2 linked regions of the Methylicorpusculum oleiharenae genome follow. Each later gene encodes a partner of the first gene's protein in a complex. Links are inferred from orthologs where the notes say so. Each region holds a gene or a part of one and is shown on either strand. Other genes may lie near its edges. The genes, in order: xseB and xseA.

What was found.
Region 2: the proteins of xseB (region 1) and xseA are in contact, whole or in part, in a cryo-EM structure (PDB 8TXR), measured with the Escherichia coli proteins. The link is inferred for Methylicorpusculum oleiharenae from one-to-one orthologs.

What each region holds. Positions count from the first base shown.
Region 1 is NZ_WUTY02000001.1:2,962,130-2,969,216, forward strand. What follows is about bases 1,912-4,677. They hold xseB (exodeoxyribonuclease VII small subunit), read right to left. Parts: upstream 3,529-4,677; coding sequence 3,295-3,528; downstream 1,912-3,294. Other genes in these bases: dxs (1-deoxy-D-xylulose-5-phosphate synthase), read right to left, coding at 1,912-2,020; ispA ((2E,6E)-farnesyl diphosphate synthase), read right to left, coding at 2,406-3,302; parE (DNA topoisomerase IV subunit B), read left to right, coding at 3,612-4,677. Also shown: GO003_RS13355 (1-phosphofructokinase family hexose kinase), read right to left, coding at 1-72; more of dxs, read right to left, coding at 158-1,911; more of parE, read left to right, coding at 4,678-5,501; GO003_RS13380 (tetratricopeptide repeat-containing sulfotransferase family protein), read right to left, coding at 5,580-7,087. UniProt on the Escherichia coli protein: Bidirectionally degrades single-stranded DNA into large acid-insoluble oligonucleotides, which are then degraded further into small acid-soluble oligonucleotides.
Region 2 is NZ_WUTY02000001.1:1,399,990-1,407,197, reverse strand. Bases 2,808-5,694 are described here. They hold xseA (exodeoxyribonuclease VII large subunit), read left to right. Parts: upstream 2,808-3,509; coding sequence 3,510-4,880; downstream 4,881-5,694. Other genes in these bases: GO003_RS06475 (hypothetical protein), read right to left, coding at 5,397-5,694; thpR (RNA 2',3'-cyclic phosphodiesterase), read right to left, coding at 4,868-5,383; GO003_RS06490 (hypothetical protein), read right to left, coding at 2,953-3,423; GO003_RS06495 (flagellar brake protein), read left to right, coding at 2,808-2,942. In the rest of the region: GO003_RS06525 (DUF6394 family protein), read right to left, coding at 1-294; GO003_RS06520 (rhodanese-like domain-containing protein), read left to right, coding at 468-815; GO003_RS06515 (RNA-binding S4 domain-containing protein), read left to right, coding at 816-1,208; GO003_RS06510 (TusE/DsrC/DsvC family sulfur relay protein), read right to left, coding at 1,211-1,543; GO003_RS06505 (DsrH/TusB family sulfur metabolism protein), read right to left, coding at 1,534-1,821; GO003_RS06500 (DMT family transporter), read right to left, coding at 1,825-2,151; more of GO003_RS06495, read left to right, coding at 2,226-2,807; more of GO003_RS06475, read right to left, coding at 5,695-5,915; GO003_RS06470 (HAD family hydrolase), read right to left, coding at 6,119-6,871; sucD (succinate--CoA ligase subunit alpha), read right to left, coding at 7,032-7,208. UniProt on the Escherichia coli protein: Bidirectionally degrades single-stranded DNA into large acid-insoluble oligonucleotides, which are then degraded further into small acid-soluble oligonucleotides.

The sequences.
Region 1 (7,087 bases):
TTGACCCAGATGTTCGACTTCAATGACGTGGTCGATTGCCGTATTGGCTGTGATGGTGAAAATTTGGGCCATCAAGGAAAGCTCATACGATTTTAATCAGTAAGATGCAGTCGGCAAAGCCATCCCTGGCTTTTAAGGCAAGGTCTACCTGTTCCTGTCACGCACAAAACTGCTCGATAGCCGCCTTTATACCGGCGGTGTCCAGACCGCATAACGCCAGCAGCTCTTCGCGGGTGCCTTGTTCGATGAACGCATCGGGCAGACCGATATTCAAGACCGGCATCAGGATTCTCTGCGCCTGTAAAAAGTCATTCACGCCGCTGCCTGCGCCACCGGCAATGACGTTTTCTTCAACCGTGACCAACACATCATGACTTTTGGCCAGTTCCAGTATCAGGCTTTCATCCATGGGTTTGACAAAGCGCATATTGACCACGGTCGCACCGAGCTGCTTGCCGGCTTCTTCAGCCGGAGCCACCATGCTGCCGAAGGCCAGTACCGCAATACGGCCGCCTTCATGGCGAATTTGTGCTTTGCCGATAGGCAGGCCGGTCAATGCTGGCTCAATCGCCACACCCGGGCCTTTGCCGCGAGGATAGCGCACCGACGCAGGGCCGGGGTGCAGAAATCCGGTGGTCAGCATTTGCCGGCATTCGTTTTCATCGGCCGGCGCCATGATCAGCATATTGGGCAAACAGCGCATGTAGCTGTAATCGAAACTGCCCGCATGGGTCGGGCCGTCGGGTCCGACCAGACCGGCGCGGTCCAGGGCAAACAACACATCCAGATTTTGCAGCACCACGTCATGAATCAATTGATCATAAGCCCGTTGTAAAAACGTCGAATAGATCGCCACCACCGGTTTGGCACCTTGGCAGGCTTGACCGGCCGCCAGCGTCACCGCATGTTGCTCGGCAATCGCCACATCAAAATAACGCTCCGGAAAGCGTTGGGAAAACTCAACCAGGCCTGAACCTTCGCGCATCGCCGGCGTAATGCCCAGCAGGCGTGAGTCTTGGGCCGCCATATCACACAACCAGGTGCCGAATACCTGGGTATAGGTGGGATGCGGGGAAGGCGCCGATTTGGGCAGGCAGTCTTTGGCCGGATCGAAAGCCGGAACGCCATGGTAAGCGAGCGGGTCTTTTTCAGCCGGCGGATAGCCTTTGCCTTTCTTGGTTACGATATGCAAAAAGCGTGGGCCGGAAATCCGTTTCAGATTGTCCAGCGTCGACACCAGCATATCCAGATCATGACCATCGATAGGACCGATATAATTAAAGCCCAATTCCTCGAACAAGGTACCCGGCACAATCATGCCTTTCATATGCTCCTCGGTCTTGCGCGCCAGTTCCCAGACGCTGGGCATGCTGCTCAAGACTTTTTTACTTTCCTCGCGCATCGACGAATACAACTTGCTCGATAAAATCTTGGTCAGATAATTGTTCATCGCGCCGACATTGGGCGAAATCGACATGTCATTATCATTCAAAATGACCAGCAGATTGGCATCCAGCGATCCCGCATGATTCATCGCCTCAAAAGCCATGCCGCCGGTAATACTGCCGTCGCCGATAATCGCCACCATCTGCTTGTTTTCGCCCTTCAGGCGGGAAGCAATCGCCATGCCCAACGCCGCGCTGATCGACGTGCTGGAATGGCCGACCCCGAACGCATCGTACTCACTTTCGGCACGATTGGGAAACGCACAAATGCCGTCCCGGGTTCGGATCGTCGTCATGCGGTCTTTCCGGCCGGTCAGGATTTTATGCGGATAAGCCTGATGTCCCACATCCCAGACCAGCTGGTCGGACGGCGTATCAAACACATAATGCAGCGCCACCGTTAGCTCCACTGTGCCCAGACCCGCCGAGAAATGGCCGCCCGAGATACTCACCGTGTGCGTCAGAAATTCACGCAGTTCGGCGGCTAGTGGTTTGAGTTTGCTTTTGGGTAGGAGCCGAACATCCGCAGGGGATTTAATGGTGTCCAGTATCGGATAGTTACCAGTGATTTTCATGAATTAATCCATTCTTGTGTGTGCGCCGAATCTTGATAAAGCGTTTTAATTGTTTATTGGGTCCAGTGTCATAAGCCAAATAACAGTGGCTAACCCTGCTTGATTGCTCAGGTCATGCAGGGCGGTCGAACCCCTTTGCTCACTGGCTTGCCAGGTGCCCAATGAGAATAAAGCAAACGATTATGCAGATTAATAACCGAGTATTCAAGTCGGAATTAACCCGGAAAGATTTATAAAGTGGAATAAACTCCTCGTCGTGCTGAAGCTATCGAAGGGGAGGGCAGAGTTTTGGGCGGCAATGGCAAGCTATGCTGCGGGTGTTTGGCCGTTCTGTCTGAATGACTCGTCAGGCACGAACAGCATAGCTAAAACCGCATTTTTGGGTTTAATGATCCCTTTGGATAATATACAACGACAGGTCGCGCAATAAATCGGCTTCGCTGCCGAACACGCTCAAACTGTCAATCGCCAGCTGGTGTAATTCCTGGGCTTTTTGTTTGGCGCCAGCCATACCCAACAAAGCCGGATAAGTGGGTTTATCGTTGTCTTTATCTTTACCCTGGGTTTTGCCAAGTGTGGCTGTATCGCTTTCTTCGTCCAGAATGTCGTCTTTTACCTGAAATGACAACCCGATACATTTGGCATAATGATCCAGGCTATCGGCTGTTTTAGAGTCCAGACCTTGTTTCGCAAGCGTTGCCATGTTGACGCTCGCGCGAATCAGTGCGCCGGTTTTGTGGATGTGCATATTTTCCAATTCGGGTACGGTCAACTTTTTGCCTACCGATTCAAGATCGATTGCTTGCCCCCCCACCATGCCTTGTGAACCGCTGGCTTTTGCCAGGCATTGAATCATTTTGAGCCGGCCTTCCGCATCGGTTTTCAAGGTAGGATCATCGGCCAGCAATTTAAAGGCCAGCGCCTGCAGCGCATCCCCGGTCAGAATGGCGGTGGCTTCATCAAATGCTATGTGGCAGGTCGCTTTGCCTCGTCTTAAGTCATCATCATCCATGGCGGGCAGATCGTCGTGGATTAACGAATACACATGAATCAATTCGACTGCACAAGCTGCGCCGTCCAGACCCTCAGGTGCCAGACCCAGGGTTTTACCGGTACAGTAAGTCAACATAGGCCGCATCCGTTTGCCGCCGTCGAGAACACAATAGCGCATGGCTTCATGTAATTTTTTGGGCAAGACGTTTTCACTGGGTAAACGGTTTTCCAGGGCACGCTCTACGCGATTTTGACAAAAAATAAGGTATTCTTTCAGTGCATTACTCATCGGTAAAGGGCTCCAGGGTTTGCTTGCCGTTTTTTTCTAATAAAATCTGAACTTTTTGTTCGGCTTCCTGTAAGGCTTTTTGGCAGGTACGGGTCAGGTTGACGCCGCGTTCGAACGATTGTAAAGCCTCTTCCAAAGGCAGATCACCTTTCTCCATTTGTTCGACCAGTTTTTCCAGTTCGGCTAAGGATTCTTCGAAGAGGCTTGCGGATTTTTTTTTCGGCATGTAGATAAAAATGAATTGATGATACGATGTTCTAATTAAACAACGCATTATATATGAATTTGGACAGCGAGTGATTAGGAAGTATGGGTAATGATTATAATGCCGCCGCGATTGAGGTTCTTAGCGGTTTGGAGCCGGTTCGTAAGCGTCCCGGTATGTATACGGATACCACAAGACCGAATCATTTGGTCCAGGAAGTGGTCGATAACAGTGTAGACGAAGCCATTGCCGGTTTTGCCAATAGTATCGAGGTGGTTTTGGCTACGGATGGAGGTATCCTGGTCAGCGACAACGGCCGCGGCATGCCGGTAGATATTCATCCCGAACAGGGTATTCCCGGTGTTGAAGTCATTTTGACTCAGCTTCATGCGGGCGGTAAGTTCTCCAATAAAAATTATCAGTTTTCCGGTGGTTTGCATGGCGTGGGCGTGTCTGTCGTGAATGCGCTTTCTGCCCGGCTGGACATTGAAGTCAAGCGTAACGGTAAGCTGTATCACATGGCTTTTGCCGATGGGGAAAAGCAAAGCAATCTGGTTGAAACCGGAACCGTGTCCAAGAACGCCACGGGTACCTCAGTCAAGTTTTGGCCAAATGCTAAATATTTTGATTCCAATAAGGTTTCTGTCAATCGTCTAAAACATGTCCTTCGCGCAAAAGCTGTGCTTTGTCCGGGGTTGGCCATTACCTTGAAGTCCGAAGCGACAGAAGAATGCTGGGAGTGGTGTTTTCAGGACGGGTTGAAGGAATATTTACTGGACAGCATCGGCAATGTCGAATTCTGCCCTGATCCGCCGTTTATGGGCAAAATGAGCGCCGATCATGAGGCGGTGGAATGGGGAATCGTCTGGACGGCTGAGAGTCTCACTGAATCGTTGAATGAAAGTTATGTCAATCTGGTGCCTACCGCTCAGGGCGGCACGCATGTTAATGGATTGAGAGCCGGTCTGACCGAAGCGATGCGTGAATTTTGCGATATCCGTAATCTGTTGCCGCGTGGTGTTAAATTGGCGCCCGAAGATGTCTGGGAAAATTGCCATTTCATTTTGTCGGTCAAGCTGGAAGATCCCCAGTTTTCCGGGCAAACCAAAGAGCGTTTGAGTTCACGAGAATGCGTTGCCTTTGTTTCCGGTGTGGCTAAAGACGGCTTCAGTCTTTGGTTGAATCAGCACCCTACGGAAGGCGAAAAAATCGCTGAAGTGATCATCAATAATGCTCAAAAGCGTTTAAAAGCCAGTAAAAAGATCATCCGTAAAAGGATTTCCGCAGGACCTGCGTTACCAGGGAAATTAGCGGATTGTTCGGGACAGGATATTACCCGGTCCGAATTGTTTTTAGTGGAGGGTGATTCGGCCGGCGGCTCTGCCAAGCAAGCCAGAGACAAGGAGTTTCAGGCCATTTTGCCGTTGCGGGGCAAGATTTTAAATACATGGGAAGTTGAGAATAATCAGGTCATGGCGTCTCAGGAAGTTCATGATATCGCTGTTGCAATAGGTATGGATCCGGGGTCTGATGATTTGCAGAATTTGCGTTATGGCAAAATTTGTATTTTGGCAGACGCCGATTCTGACGGAAATCATATTGCGACATTGATTTGCGCCCTGTTTTATCAGCACTTCAGCGCATTGGTAAACGCCGGGCATGTGTTTGTTGCAATGCCGCCTCTGTACCGTATTGATATAGGCAAAAGAGTCTTTTATGCCCTGGATGAGTCTGAGCGGCAGGGCGTTTTTGATCGTATCAAAGCTGAAAAACTGAAAGGTCAAATCAACGTACAACGCTTTAAAGGTTTGGGCGAAATGAACCCAAGTCAATTGCGCGAAACAACGATGAATCCGGATACGCGCAGACTGGTTCAGCTGACGGTTGAGGAGGGCGATGAGACCCGGGCCCAACTGGATTTACTACTCGCGAAAAAACGCGCTCCGGACAGAAAGTTGTGGCTGGAAACCAAAGGCAATCTGGCCGATCTTTGATTCGGCAAAATTGAACTGATTTTGTAACTACTCGCCCGCTTTGAATTGAGTGGGTAGGTTTCACTAGATACTTAATTTTTACAGTGTCCGGTTTCCGTAGCCAAACGCATCAATATAAGGCTGAAGCTGTTCGGCAACGGCTTCAAATTCTTTTTCATAGGGCTGCCAGCGGGCAACCGATGAAGTATAGAGCGGTTGCGAAACCTGACTGAAGCTGGGGCTGTTAATCTGTTTGCCTATCGCCCGGCGGTGGAAATCGATTACCGAAGGGTCCCAGTCTAGCTCAAGAAATTCGAATACTGTTTTAAATGTAGTTTCAAAATCAGTGACCGCATCCTCGTAACAAAATTCAAGATAAGGGGCGGGCATAAAGGCTTTGATGTGCTGCCACCACTTCATTACCTGCGCATAAAAATGTGCCGTGCCTTCCCACGTCAGCAATTGCACAGTAGAAGGTGCCGGCGTCATGGTTTGCATAAAACAGCTTAAGCAGACATCCCTTGGGTCTCGGATCACGAAAATAACTTTGGCATCGGGAAACAGGCAATTGATCAGTCCCAGGTCCAGCGTGTTCATCGTGGTTTTATCCAGAAATCTTTGATGGCTTAATTTGTCTCCCGATAGCTTATTCGCCCTGTCCCAATAAAATTGCCGTAAATGCTTTACGCCCACTAGATCAAGTGTGCGAAGTCTTTCCGGCTGCGACTTGGCGTAGGGAACCATGCGCTCAAGTTCTTGGGAAACTGAATAAATCAGGTCGGTTTCATCGGCAACGAAAATATCGGGGTGTCCTCCCAGAACCTCCTGGGTAAGCGTGGTGCCTGAACGCATAAAACCGATTAAAAAAATGGGAGCCCGATTATCTTGATTATCCTGATTAAGTGAAGCTGGCGGCCAGCGGTTAAGCAATGCCTGATCAAATCCCTTTATATTCGTTTCAATCATGTTGGGAACCCGCATGGGATCCTGCTTTTGTAGCTCCGGCAATTGGCCTGACAATTCACCTGCTGCAGTCAGATGGCTAAATACCAGGTCATATTCCCCCATTTTATCGAGCAAGCGGGCCAATTCTTTATGGGTACGAAATTTTTCTTCGATTGAAAGAGGATGCTGCAGCACTTTTGCCAGACGCAGTTTTGCAGGCTGGTTTAATCCTTCTGCCATTTCCAGCGTGGCTACCAAAATAGTGAGCATCGCGTTGTTGGGTGCTAGTTTAAGGGCTTGTTTTCCGGCGCTTAATGCGAGTGCTTTTTGATTAAGACGCGAATAACTGAGTGCCAGTAATTGAAATCCCCGGACATCGGAATTGTTGATTTGCACCGCCTGCCGTCCCAGTTCCAATGCCCCCTGGTAATCGTTCCAAAACTGCAGTTGTTCGATGAGGCCTAGTGCCTGACTGATATCCCGGGTTTTACGAACATTTTTAAGCAGGATTTGGCCGGCTTTATGTAATTGCCTCACGCCTTCGTCGCGTCGGCCCAGCCAGCATAAAGTCTGACCTAGACAAGCATGGGCTTGAGCATCTTTAGCATTTTCGGCCACTGCTTTTTCGAACCAGACTAACGCTTCGGGCATATTTTGAGTTT
Region 2 (7,208 bases), 1.6 Mb from region 1 along the record:
GACCATCACATCCGGTGTAATGCCGGTTTCGGTGACATGGACAACGACAGTCCAATAGGTGGCCGCCGCAATCAACTCGAGATCGGCAACCAGACTGGTGGACAACAATACCGCGCCAATTTGAGATCGATCACCCAGTTTTAAAACCGTTGCAATGAAGTTAACCACAATCACAACAAACAATTCCATAACATTGTGATGATCTGGATTATTGATCTCCCCGAGAAAAAAGCCAAAATTTAAGGTTAACGACATAACAATGAAGAAACCGAAAATAACTTTCTCTAAATTCACAGTAACCGTCCTATCGTTAAACCAAAAGTGGGATTCTACCTCATTGTAAACTGACTAGGCGGGCAAATTTTTGCTAGCTTCGGCGTCATCTTAAAGCGACTCAGTCTAAAAAATCCTGGTTAATAAATCAGGATTATTGTTAACATTGCAGTCTTTTGGAAGGAGACTTATTGATGAAATTGACTGCTATGGACCTAGTTGCCGCCGCCAAACAAAACATCACTGAAATTGATGTACCCACTGCCAAAAAGGAATTATCCAAATTCATTGTTTTGGATGTCAGAACACCGGCCGAATTTATTAACGGCGCCTTGCCTGACGCCATCAATATCCCTAGAGGCATTTTGGAATTTAGAATTGAAAATCACCCGGATTTCAAAAACAAACATGATGCAGACATCCTGGTTTATTGTCAGACGGGCGGACGTGCTGCGCTGGCCACTGAAAATCTGCTTAAGATGGGCTACGAGAAAGCTGTGAGTCTTGCCGGCGGCTACCAAGCCTGGCTAGCATCCCAGTAAATGGAAGCCCTCACCTCAATCAGGCTTGATAAATGGCTTTGGGCTGCTCGTTTTTTTAAAACCCGCAAACTGGCTGCAGAAGCCATAGCCGGTGGGAAAGTGCACCTGAACAATCAACGGGCCAAGCCTGGCAAGGAGATTGGCGTGGGGGTTCGACTGGAAATAATGAAAGATCAATACCGCTGGGATATTGTCGTAAAAAACCTTAACAACCAAAGACGTCCTGCACCGGAAGCCTCATTGCTCTATGAGGAAACAGAAGAAAGCAAAAGCCGCCGTCAGGCTCTTATTATTCAACAAAAAGAAGAGCAATCGCTGCTTCCCCATTACGACAGACCGCATAAACCCAATAAAAAGGAGCGGCGTCTTATTCATAAATTTAAAGAAGGCTGACACTACAAACAGGTAGGCGGTTTCGGCAAACCTGCCAGTTTGCAAGCATATTTCAATGGCCCGTCCGGGAATAGCCGGTGTAAGTAACGGCTATTACCTTTTTGTTCACCTAACTGCTTTGCTATGGCCTTAGCAAACATGCGCGCATTAGGCAAATGCTTGTAACGGCGATAGTAATCCCTGATAAACCCTAAAATTTCCCAATGCTCGGGCGTTAATTCAATGTTATCCAGTTGAGCCAGTTGGTTCGCCACATCCTCGTTCCACTGAGTCATATCCATCAAAAATCCTTGATCCGTCGTCTCAAGGGACACCCCCTGTACGATCAGGACCATGAATGAATCACCTCATTGACGGTCGTTAAGCGGATCAAATCGGGGTAGCCGATAATTTTGATGTTATCTGGAAATTCGGAGCGGTGAATGCCGTGTATCAGCAACGCATCTTGTAACGCATACAATTTTATTTCGTTACTCAATCCTTTGATTTTTGCCTTAAAAGCCTGACTTATCAGCCTTTGTACCGACATACCCATAAACACAACAGCATCCCCTTTATCGACTCTTTCGAAAATAATCGGCTCATGAGAAGTTTCAAAAACCAAATGCAGCATAAATTAGTGAGAGATATCCGTTAATTTAAGACCCACAATACCTGCGAGCACCAATACCAGTGAAATGAGCCTGGGAACATCCGCAGATTCCTTAAAAAGGACTATCCCCAGTATGGCAACACCGACGAGTCCCATGCCGGTCCAAACAGCATAAGCGGTTCCCAAAGGTAGCGTTTTAATCGCAACCGTTAACAAATAAAAACTTCCCGCTCCAAAAACGAGCGTCATTAAACTGGGTATCAGCTTTGTAAAACCCATGCTGAATTTTAAGCTCAATACGAAGATGATTTCGGCAAAACCGGCCGCAAATAGAAAAAACCAGGCTGTCAATTTGAATTTCCTTGTTAAAATAAAATGAAGATTATCTTATAAAACCAATAATTAGAACAAAGTATAACGTTTCCATGGAAAATGAAATTGCGTATCTTCTTAAGGGCAAACAGCAGATCATTAGTAATCTGACGCTTTTGCTCAAACAGAAAACATTGATCACTGTTCAATTCGGAAATAATGAATCGTTTATAACAACGTTGATTGAAATTGATCCCGAAAAAGGGATTTTATTTTTTGATTACGGGCCTAAAGACTATTTGAATAAACAGCTTCCGCTTTCCACCGACATTGAATTTAAATGCAATTTTTCGGGCATTCGTGTCAGATTCGAAGGAAAAAAAATCAAACCTGTCAAGCTGATAGGAGAAGTGGTCTTTGCAATGCCATTACCGGAAAAGCTATTCTGGTTCCAACGGAGGCGATTTTATCGCGTCAAGTCACCCCTATCAAAACAAAGCTTCGTTAATTTAAGTCTGGAAACTGAAGAAATCTTAAAATTACGTGTTTATGATCTTAGCATCTCAGGCGTTTCATTCTTAGATGACAACAGTGAATATCATCATTTGTGGACACAGGGGCTTCAGTACGCCAACGTTACGCTTGATCTGGAAAACATAAGTCAGATTAAGGTCTCATTAGAAATATCCAACTGTATTCCGGTAAACAGTGATAAACCATATAAAATTCAAAAGATCGGTTGCAAGTTACTGGGGGTTTCAAACGCCATGGAATCAACCATTCAAAAGTACATGCAACTCATAGAACGGGAAAATAAGCTTAAAAGCTGATAAATAGACGCTATTTCATTTTAAAACCTTCTAGTATCGGTGGTGGATTGATACCTCTGTAAGGCTCATTTTTAGCAGGAACTGTTACTGAATCACCGCTGGTCTCTGCAAATGAACGAGGTTTTACGGCTTGGTAAGACGAATAATACCGGTAAGTAGTGAGTTTTTGATTCAGCATATCGAGTTTTTTGGACAGAACCAGTTTTTCTTTATGACTCAACTGGCCATCCGCTTTAAATCGTTGCTCCAATTGTGCCAACTTGGCCTGGCCTCTCGATAAAACCCTCAAGTCCTGACGCGTGATCAAGCCCTTTTTGTACGCTTTTTCAATTTTCCTTTGCTGCAATTGTTTTCTCGCTGCAAACTGATTCAGAAAATTATCATCCATTTGAGATTGAGACAGGCCGCCACCGTAATCGGCAAAACCGGATGCAGCCCATAAACTGCAGAAAAGAAAAGCAATCAATCTGACTCGATTCATAAAAATTCCTTATTGATATCAACGGCGCATATAATGCGCATCGCAAAATTAATAGTGACTTAACGAAAAAAAGATAATCCTCACTAATGAATAAAGATAGTACCGACTTTGATCAGAAAATATTGACTGTTTCACAGTTAAACAATGAAAGTAAACGCTTACTTAATGAGCATTTTTTAAGTATTCGCGTTGAGGGCGAAATATCCAACCTGACAACACCCTCTTCAGGCCATATTTATTTCACGCTTAAAGACAGCCAGGCTCAGGTTCGTTGCGCGATGTTTCGTTCGCAACATCGCAGGACTCATTTTAAACCGGACAACGGCATGCAGGTGATAGCTCGCGCACAAGTGACTTTATACGAACCCCGGGGCGATTATCAACTGGTTGTTGATGAACTTGAAGAGATTGGCGACGGCGCGCTGCGAAGAGCATTTGAAGCACTTAAATTCAAGCTGGGACAAGAGGGCTTATTTGATGCCCGGTATAAAAAATCAATCCCCTTGCTCCCATCAGCCATCGGCGTAATCACATCGGCAACAGGCGCCGCAATCAGAGATGTGCTGACCGTTCTTAAAAGGCGATTCCCGGCGATACCTGTCGTTATATATCCAACGGCCGTTCAGGGAGAAAACGCAAAATACGAGATCACCAAAGCCCTGAATACGGCGGCTGCGTCGGGCGATTGTGATCTCATTATCTTGGCTCGCGGAGGCGGCTCGCTTGAAGATTTATGGGCTTTCAATGAAGAGATAGTCGCCAGAGCCATTTTTGCCTGCCCTATTCCCATCATTGCGGGGATAGGGCATGAAATCGATTTTACCATCGCCGACTTTGTGTCAGATTTAAGAGCGGCGACCCCCTCGGCTGCTGCAGAACACGCTGTTCCGGATCAGCGAGAATGGCAAACGGCGTTCCAATCCTACGCATGGAAATTGCATCAACAACTGTCCCGTCAATTAGCGCAAAAACAGCAAAAAATGGAGTGGTTGGCCAAACGTCTGGAGCAACAGCACCCGGGACAAAAGCTGGCCCGCAATGCTCAACGGGTTGACGAAATGGAACTCAGAATGATGCGGGCTATAGGCAACCTGATCCATCATCACAAAAGCGCACTGGCCATTCAATCGGCAAAACTCAATCAACAAGTGCCATCCAACCTCGTCAATACACTAAAAATGAGGCTGGCGCATTCAGATCAGCGCCTGATAGCCGCTTTACGCGTCAAATTGGAACGGCTAACCCAGCGTCTTATCCAGGCAGGCCAAAACTTGCATGCCTATAGCCCTCTGACCACGCTGAATCGGGGTTACGCCCTGGTAACAGAAATTAAAACGGGAAAAGTGATAAACAGCTCTACGCAACTCAAAGAAGGAGACCGCATTCATACCCGCTTAGCGGAAGGCAGCCTCATCAGCGAAGTCAAACAGCTATCAGACAAAACTTATTCAGGATAAGCAGACCAGCACCTAAGAACCCGATACTCAACGCCCGAATCAGTCGAGCATGATTGAACCAGACAAAATGAATGAGCCGTCCATACAATCGGTTCAAAGGCTATTTCCACTTTATCTTTTACTCCTCTTGCTAAAGTCACATGCGGCAAATAAGGCCTTTCATCGAGCCTAATCCCCAAGCTGCGAGCCACAGCGCAGAGTTCGCCCGCCAAACGGGCTGCACCCAAATCACCCAGGCAACTGGTCAAACACAGTACCTTGGGCACCTTCCAAAAACTTAGTTGATCAAAGGTCAGACTGACCGGTTCCATGACAATCTCTGATGCTGCAGCCATTAAAGCCGCCTCACAATCACTATTGACCGAACCTAAAAAGCAGAGCGTAACGTGCACATTTCCGGCGTTAATGGGCTTCATCACCGATAAATCCAGCTTGTTGATCAGACCCGTACAGTGTTCACGCACAGATTCATCAGGCCATAGCGCAAAAAACAAGCGTTTCACGGGAGTATTCTGATTAAAAACACTGAAAATAATCCATCAACAATTCTTCACAATTGAAAAAAAGCCGAGGCAACGCCTTACTGATATAGAACCGCATCACGTATTCGATATAAGCGGATACGACCATCAACCGTGCCAAGGCAATCCAAAGCCGTGAACTTGAATGAGAAGAACCTCTCCAGACACCCAGTGTCCACCACAAAACCGGACCCAGCATCATGACATGAATGTTTGACCAACTGGAAACACTGATCATTCCTGACTGAACCAGTGCATCCGCCCCGTAAAGACCCGCATTAAAAACGATGAAAAAAGGCCAGAACAGCTTATTCAAGCCAAGCGCGCCATTCCAGATAGCAAGCAGGTATTGATACAGACTCAAGGTTTTGACGTCCGGCATCTCCCAATCCAATTCGGGAAAAGGAGCGCTGATAAAAATGACCCCGAATAAAGTACTAAAGATGATGAAAAACTCCAACGGACCTATCAGCTGGCTGGATGAAAATATAATCGGTAAGGTATTGGTAAACATGGAATGATTAGACCCGAAGCAAGTTTTAACTTTATCAGGTTACCACAAAGTTTTGATATTTAAACAAACCGAGGATGACTCGGCTTAACAAGTCAGAAGAAAGGTGATCCACCCGGAGGTTGCGGTTGGCGATAGCCAACCCAACATTTCAAGACCATAGTGTTAATTATTGGTATGCGAAAAGCATGCAACCCAGCCAACGACTAAATAATGAAATTCTCTATAGCCAGCAATTCAATTCCCTTACGCTCGGCCTCACCTCTATCCTGTTCAGTGTTGTAACCCCAGGAAGCCAGCAATAATTTGACGTTTTTCAATTGTGGATTTTTCTGCACATTCAACAAGGCGATCAATCGGTCTTCGATAAAATGCATGGATGCATCGGGAAAATAATTGACCAGATCAATCAAAATATCTTCTTTGCTTTTATTGCGGTCCAGGCCAAAAATCCGGTCGCCAGGAATAAAGATATGATTGGCCGTTAAAATGTGGGACACAAACCGTTCCTGTTTAGTCGTGACCACAAACCAATGCCCCTGATTCTCAAGGTTCCTCAATTTTTCCGTAATTCCCGGAAACAAAGGATTATAGGTTAGCCATTCGGGCAAATCATCATGGATCCAGGCATCTCTGATTTCGCCAAACAACTGTTTTAGACCGTCTATCGATTGGCCGGACTTTTCGATAAGCGTCGGTCTGATTTCAGCAAAATGTTCAAAAATGTAGTCACTGGACTCACCTTCATGAAGCAGGCGCATGACCAGAATAGCTTCAAAACCGGTTTCAATGATGGGTCTGACCCTTCGAAATTCATCAATCAAGCGTTGTCCAGGAAACACAGGCGTCATATCCGGCCACAACTGCAAGGCGGCTTTCCATCCGGTTATTGCAGTCTCGACCGCACTGTCACAGAGCACACCGTCAAAATCAAGTGCGTAGATAACGGGTTTATTCATGAGGGTATAAACATCCGGGAAGACTGAAGTTAAGATAGCTTAACTCGTTGACTGGCATTTTCAGCCGTTCCGGCAATGATTTGTAAAAAGACCATTACTGGAACGAAAACAGAATAACTTACGTGACTGAAGCAGACGATAAAATTAAAACTTATGAGCTTTAAGATTTTGCCAAAATTGCAGCAACCGTTTCACCCATCGCTGACGGCGTAGGCGCAATAATAACGCCCAAGTCTCTCAGCATAGCGACTTTTTCGGCTGCGCTCTCACCTGCAGAGGAAATAATGGCGCCTGCATGCCCCATCCGACGCCCTTCAGGTGCGGTCAATCCGGCAAT